2 regions of the Paenibacillus sp. FSL P4-0113 genome follow, and region 2 is predicted to be linked to the other one. Evidence: a T-box and tRNA genes for the amino acid it is inferred to sense, from the RefSeq annotation. Region 2 holds a T-box; the other holds one or more tRNA genes.
What was found. A T-box is a leader RNA that pairs with one kind of tRNA and senses whether it is charged. The one in region 2 lies ahead of argS (arginine--tRNA ligase), so its partner is inferred to be a tRNA-Arg.
Positions count from the first base shown of each region.

Region 1 (3,671 bases), 2.2 Mb from region 2:
GCTTCTACCGCTGGATGCTGAAGCAGTGCTTTGGGTTCTGAGCCAAATACGAATACTTCTTCGGTTTGGCTATAAAATAACGGCTTCACTCCCAGCCGATCCCGTGCCAGAAACACCTGCTCCCGCTCACTATCCCAGACCGCAAACGCAAAAATGCCGTTTAACCGATCCACACATTCGGGGCCCCATTCGATATAGGATTCGAGCAGCACCTCCGTGTCGCATTGTGTACGGAAAAAATGCCCGCGCTGTTGCAGCTCTTTTTTCAACTCAGGCGCGTTATATATTTCCCCGTTATATACAATCGTATAAGTGATATCCTCCAGCTGCCGGATCATGGGTTGAGCGCCATTTTCCGGGTCCATAACGCTCAGTCTTCGGTGTCCGAAGGCACACGGATTGGATATCCAGGTACCCGCAGCATCTGGTCCGCGATCGGAGAGCGTTTGTGTCATATTCAGCAGCAGCTCAGATTGATGCATTAAGTCTCCGTTCCACTGTATGAAACCTGTAATTCCGCACATGTCTGTTCATCCTCTCTTTGTCGTGTTCATCCAGTGTTGGAATGAATCAAAAACTAAATCCCCAGTTCAACAGTATATATGCCGAAAAGAAGCATAAAATGTCTGTCCGTTCCGAAAACTACTGATGGGGCAACCCGTCTACTCGCAAGGAAGGAGGAAGACCATGTACTACATCAAGGATGCCAAAATCCGCCGCTTCACTGAACTTGACGGAGTGCGCTGCGCTGAGGTAGAAGTGCGGCCCGGTGCCGCGGATGACCCGGAACTGCTGGTCTATATCACGGCCAAGGATCAGACGGATGGTCAGCATGACTACGACATGGTACGGATCATCCGCAATGACGCCGATCTGGAGCTGGATTGGTACGACAATAACCTGCATTCAGCATTTGAGGAAGTGACAGACAAGGCTTTTACCGACTCTACACACATTACTGCTGGTGAGGAGCGAGAGAAGTTTAAAAAAGAATTGCTCTCCTATGGGCAACTCAGTACAGAGTTCGCCAAGGAGTTCGGGGCATGAGGATATGGTGTGCTATGCCTCGGCTTCTGTTGATTTGGGCTCCGGCGCCATCGCCGGGACAGCGTGAAAGGAGGGGGAAATCATAGACGGCAAAGCGAATTATAAGAAAAATAAAGGCAGCAGTTATATTCATAACAATGAGTTCGCGGAAGAAGTACTGGAGAAAAACGTAAGACATGAGGTACGTAGAAGTCCTAAACGCTTTGGGAATAAATAAGCAGCCATAGCCATTGAACTAAATAGCAACAGCAACTCATCAAAAATAACCCTAAAGAAGCCTCTGTATCCCGCCAAATTTGCGGAATATAGGAGGCTTCTTTTGAACTAAGCCGCTTCACGCAGCGTCATAATCCCTTTGTAGATGTTATACACAAAGACCCCGAGATAGACCACTACGAATAGCAGTACAAACCCGATCACTGAACCTGCATGATTCGCCGTTATAATAAAATACACTAGCGGAATTGCCGCAATAATGGGGAAAATATGCGATAAAATAGCTTTTTTTGCATGTCCTTGAACATATTCGTCCCGTACTGCAATCCAAACAATGACAGGCACTAGAAAAGGTGCGAAGAAAATGCTGAAATAACAAAGTGACGACAAGAGACCTCTCACGGATTAACCCCTCCTTTATGCATGGTTCTTTGTACATAATACCCCGTTAGCGTCCAAATGATTCCTTTTGCAGCCAGCTTCCCTATATTATGAAAAAATGTTTTTGACAGTTGCCCGAAATGTGATATAATAATCAATGCGCTGAATACATAAGGTTTTATTGATCACCATTTTGTCCCAGTAGCTCAGCTGGATAGAGCAACGGCCTTCTAAGCCGTCGGTCGGGGGTTCGAATCCCTCCTGGGACGTCGAAGCGTTCAGATATGTAAAGTTTGAACGAAATTAAAAATGCTTCAAATCCTTGATATATAAGGGTTTGAGGCGTTTTTTCTTTTATTGGGGTTACGAAAGAAAACGTTAGAAAAAGGTGTGATTAATACACCTGTTTACACAAATTATACACACGATTTTTACACGCTATATAAACGTTCAAAAATGTCTGTTGTTTGTTTCGAATCCTGTTCACGTAGCTCTTTCATAAGGTGGGCATATGTAGAGGTAGTGATATCTAATGAGGCGTGACCAAGCCGCTCCGAAACATACAGTAAACTAATACCTTTATATAGTTAGTAGCACGCCCTGTCGAATAACCACAAAATGGTAGAACAAAGCCCACAAGTTTACGGTGTACCATTTACTCCAATACTGGTGCATGGCTGCGTTGGAACAATGGGGTAGCTATCGATCCAGCGTAGATTATGCGGCTCTCTGTGGCTTGCCCGTCGTCCACTAACTCACGCTTTTCAACCAAAGCCGCCGAAGTCCCGTTTTCCGTATTTAAGGAACTTTTCCATCTACTTGTTTGCAAATGTAACCGGGAAGCACGTCGGAAACTGACTTTCCCAAAAGAATTATTACTCATCGATTCAACCACGATGACGGTGGGAAAAACGCGTTTGCCTTGGGCTCCTTATCACGGGGAGCGTGCAGGTATTAAACTTCAAGTCGCTTTACGAGCAGAAAATGGGCAACCCCTTCAGGTGGTCGAAACGCTGGGCTCCAAGCATGATGGCCCCATGAGTGAAGCGTTGGCTCAACCGGACTACATTTTGGTGATGGACCGTGCTTATGGGAAACTGGAGCGTCTGGATCACTTCAAAACCCATGGACAATCGTTTGTCATTCGGCTTCGCGACAACGTCCATTTGGAAAAGCCTCATGCGCTACGCCGCCTTACGAAGCCAGATTCATCCGTCATTCGGGATATCACTTGCCAGTTTGGAACCCCTCAGTGTCGTTCCAGACAACGTCATCGTGTGGTGATGTTTCGGGATTTTGAAGGTCGGGAAATTCGGGTGGTTACCGATTTAATGCAGGTGACCGCAGAACAAATCGTACAGATCTATAAGGCTCGATGGCAGATTGAAGTCTTCTTTCGTTGGATCAAGCAACATTTGAATATTCCAACGCTGTTTGGTACGACTGAAAATGCGGTCTATGGGCAATTATTCTGTGCTCTAATCGTCTATGTCCTGCTCAATTGGCTATTTGTTGCTGCTCAGACTTCATGGCCCCAACATGCCGTTCTTTCCTTTGCGCGATTTTCTCGTCTATTTCTTCTTCTAAACTACCTTTTGAATGGCTGATTCAGATTCAGCGCGTTCTTCTTCAGTGCACCTCTTGTTTCATGAATTGAGTTACTTATTTTGGTTATTCAACAGGCGTGGCAGAATCTAAAAGTATCTATAATCATAAAAGATTTATTCCACTTTTAGATAAGGATTGAGAAGACCATTTCAGCTAACTGCGGCTTTAGTTTAATAACAATCTTCCATAAAAGATCGCGATTCTATAATAAGGATCAGTTCGTTTTCATTAAAGGGCCATATTATATCTTTTAATTTAAGTGAAACTGCCTAAAAAGTATGTTAATATCAGATTTAACAGACAGACAAACTAGTATTTATAGAGGCGAAATTATGAAAAAATATAGAATATATCAAGTAGACTCATTTACAAAAAATAGATTTTATGGTAACCCTGCTGGGGTTGTTCCAAATGCAAAT
Region 1 is NZ_JBBPAZ010000001.1:2,275,446-2,279,116, reverse strand. Features, by position in the region: gene asnB (asparagine synthase (glutamine-hydrolyzing)) at 1-524, opposite strand, end outside; gene MKX46_RS09465 (hypothetical protein) at 688-1,047, shown strand; gene MKX46_RS09460 (DUF4870 domain-containing protein) at 1,372-1,665, opposite strand; tRNA gene MKX46_RS09455 (tRNA-Arg) at 1,840-1,913, shown strand; gene MKX46_RS09450 (IS4 family transposase) at 2,364-3,251, shown strand; gene MKX46_RS09445 (PhzF family isomerase) at 3,585-3,671, shown strand, end outside.
Region 1: it has a tRNA-Arg gene. The T-box ahead of argS (arginine--tRNA ligase) is inferred to sense a tRNA for this amino acid. The anticodon was not compared.

Region 2 (3,671 bases):
AGCTGTCACACTTTTGTTCTTTTTCATGAGATACACCTCCATGTTTACTTTGCTTCTACACTTACCGACGCAATAGAATCATCAAATGTTTCAAATATACACAAATTGGTTACAAAACGGTGGAATTCCTGCGATTAGTGTACCCGTCTAACTCTTTTCTGCTCACAACATTTATGCATACCCAAAAGTGGCTGCAACAGATTAATCTTTTACAGTATTCCTTTAGAAGAGCCAAGTATGGGTAGCAGTCATCCCGCCAGCAAAAACTCGCTCCCTTCGTTCGCTTTGCTTACATCCGATTCGGTGCTTTCAGACCAAGAAGTTGCAGCGCGCATGCCAGAATATCCGCAGTTTGTTCCGCCAACTGAATACGCCATTGTCCACCATCGACAATCCTTTCCTTGGCGTAAAACCGGTTAAACGCCTGGGCCGTATCCAATGCAAATCTCGCAATTACCGAAGGCTCTAGTTGGCGAGCCGCACGTATCAGTTGCCCGTGATAGCGACCCAATTGCTTAAGCAGCGCCCAACCTGCGTCACCCAATATTTCATCCGATACGTCATTTAAATCACGAGAATGGCTATCTTGGACAAGGTCATTGTCGCTAGGGTTAGTGTTAACATCAACATCGGCGCGAGCGTGAGCTTTCTCCAGAAGGCTGCGTATGCGCGCATGAGTATACTGCACATAAGGCCCGGTCTCGCCTTCAAAGGTCAGCGCCTCCTCCAACGAAAAGTCCACTTCATTCAGCCGGTTGTTTTTTAAATCACCAAAAATAATCGCCCCAATTCCAACGTTCTCCGCTATTGCCTGTTGTTCCTGTAAACCAGGGTTCTTCTGAGTAATGATGCCTTGAGCACGCGCTACAGCTTCATCCAGCACCTCCTCCAGCTTCACAACCTTGCCACGTCTTGTGGACATTTTCTTACCCGCAAACCGCATTAATCCAAACGGCACATGCTCACATTGCTCCGCCCATGCCTCCCCTGCATGCTTCAGCACCGCAAACACCTGCTGGAAATGCAACTTCTGTTCTCCACCAACGACGTACAGCAACCGATCAGCCTTCATCACTTCATGACGATAAATCGCTGTTGCCAGATCACGTGTCGGATAAATGGTGGTTCCATCCTTTTTCAGAATAAGACACGGAGGCAGTTCCTCGTCTTCCAGGCGAACTACGAGCGCCCCATCACTTTCCTCCAACAATCCTTTTGCTCTTAATTGATCAATAACTGCCTGCATCTTATCATTGAAAAACTTTCTCCCAGCACATGGTCAAATGTAATGTTTAGACGCTGGTACATACGATCAAATTCACCCAGACTGATTTCAACAAAAAACTCCCATAGTTGTTGAGCCTCAGCATCCCCATGTTCCAAACGTCGGAACCACTCGCGCCCTTCATCCTCCAAAGTCGGATCATGATCGGCCTCCTGATGAAAACGCACATATAGCTTTAGCGATTCACCAATCGGATCATGTTGTAACTGCTCCTCATTTCCCCATCTTTTATAGGCCGCAATTTGCTTACCAAACTGTGTTCCCCAATCCCCAAGATGATTCACACTAATAGGTACATAACCTGTTTCACCAAGTATGCGATACAAGGCAGCACCGATAACCGTAGAGCGAAGATGACCGATACCAAACGGTTTGGCAATATTAGGCGAGGACATATCAATAACTACCCGCTGCCCGTTCCCGATATTAGGCCTGAGGAAATCAGCCTTGCTCAATTCAGCAAGCATAAGCGGAATATGAACCGATCGATCCAAGGTTATGTTTACATAGGCACCCGATGCTGAAGCGGTTAAACCTTCTTTATGGCCTACTAGTTCCGCCAATTCCAGTGCAATGTGCTGCGGAGACTTTCGAAACTTTTTAGCCAGCATAAAACAGGGAAACGCCACATCTCCCCATTCAGGCTGCGGAGGCACCTCAAATAAAGATAAAATTTCTTTCTCCTCCAAGCCCGTATGGGCTAATATCGCTTGAGCAGCAATCCTCATTAACATGATGATCTCTCTCCTTCTTTTTATAGAATCTAACAAAAAAAGCCCCCGCCTCTTGAAATCATTCAAGAGACGAGAACTTCAATATCCCGCGGTACCACTCTTCGTAAATCGGTTGTGCAGCTAAAGCTAACTACACAAATCGCGATTTCACTCCAATGACTAATAACGGTGTCTGCCGGGCTGATCTACTAGAAGTTCTGCTCGTTGGATCAACCGTCTCCCGGGTGCGCTTCACATCGGATCTCATACCGGCTTCCACCTCTTCCGGCTCGCTGTAATGATATGGCTTCGCTGCTACTCTCCCGTTCCATGACGTTAATTCCAATCATTATACAAACCTATTCAGTAGAAAGCAACCTTTTATTTCCTCTTCAGGCACTAGTTCCATATATGTAATTACACTGCCACCAATTGGCGGCAGGCCTGAACGCAACGACGGCAGGCTTCTGCACAATGTTTGCAATGATCATGGGAATGCTTGCTGCATTCAGCAGCACATACCTCACAGGCCTTGGAGCACAGCTCACAGATTTGCTCGGCAAAATCCGTTCCACGCTGCATCATTTGAGCAGCAAATCCGCATATTTCTGCACATTCCCTACTCACTCGAATACATTCACGCAGCATAGCTAAATCATATTCCTTCAAACTCGCTACGTAACATACATTGCAAGCGTTCATACATTCCAGGCAAGCATCCACGCATTGTTGGTATGAATGATTCATATTACATTACCTCCCAGTTGTTGACCCTGCTGTACTATTACCCGCTGTCCCTTGAGGTTAATCATTTGATGTGCGCGCTTTCAATAAAACAAGACAATACAATCCCGACTTATGTAAGGAAGTGTACTATATTCCAGTGTGCAAATGCAAGGATATTAATCACATGGATTTTTTAGCCCCTGTTTCTGACTTGCATACGCTCAGTCATTGCTCTATTGTAAAAAGTGTATGTCTAACCACCGATCAAGGAGTGAACATTTTAATGAATATGTCTTCTGTAGAGGAACACCGTCAGGAATCCCCCCAACAAGTGAATTGCATGGTCGTGACTGTCTCGGACACACGCACCGTGGAAACAGATACTGGGGGACGACTGCTCATGGATCTACTAGAAACCAATGGATATACAGTTGTTCGATATGTCATCGTCAAGGATGACTACGAAGGTATTCAGCAGTTAGTATCCGAAGCAGCGGCACAGGATGACATCGAGGCTGTTCTTTTGACAGGTGGTACCGGTATTTCTCCACGTGATACTACTTATGAAGCTGTCTCCTCTCTACTGGATAAGGAACTACCTGGCTTTGGGGAAATCTTCCGTTATTTAAGCTTTGCTGAGGACATTGGTTCAGCAGCTATCTTAAGCCGGGCTGTAGCTGGCACTGTGGGTCAGACAGCTGTATTTTCTATGCCTGGCTCACGCGGAGCCGTTCGTTTGGCAATGGAACGCATTATTGTCCCTGAGCTACGACATGTGATGAGAGAAATTTATAAATAAGCTCCTATTTCCTACATGCTCCAACACAAAGAGGCACCCCATGCATTCATGAGGTGCCTCTTCCAACTATTCTTTTTCTTCAACTTCGGGCTGCATATAGCTGTCGATCAGCTTTTGCTTTAGCTCCCATACCTTCTCGCTCAGATTT
Region 2 is NZ_JBBPAZ010000001.1:48,069-51,739, reverse strand. Features, by position in the region: gene MKX46_RS00250 (S-layer homology domain-containing protein) at 1-27, opposite strand, end outside; partial or broken gene argS (arginine--tRNA ligase) at 290-2,019, opposite strand; T-box leader at 2,082-2,338, opposite strand; gene MKX46_RS00240 (four-helix bundle copper-binding protein) at 2,416-2,745, opposite strand; gene MKX46_RS00235 (MogA/MoaB family molybdenum cofactor biosynthesis protein) at 3,008-3,523, shown strand; gene MKX46_RS00230 (nicotinate phosphoribosyltransferase) at 3,590-3,671, opposite strand, start outside.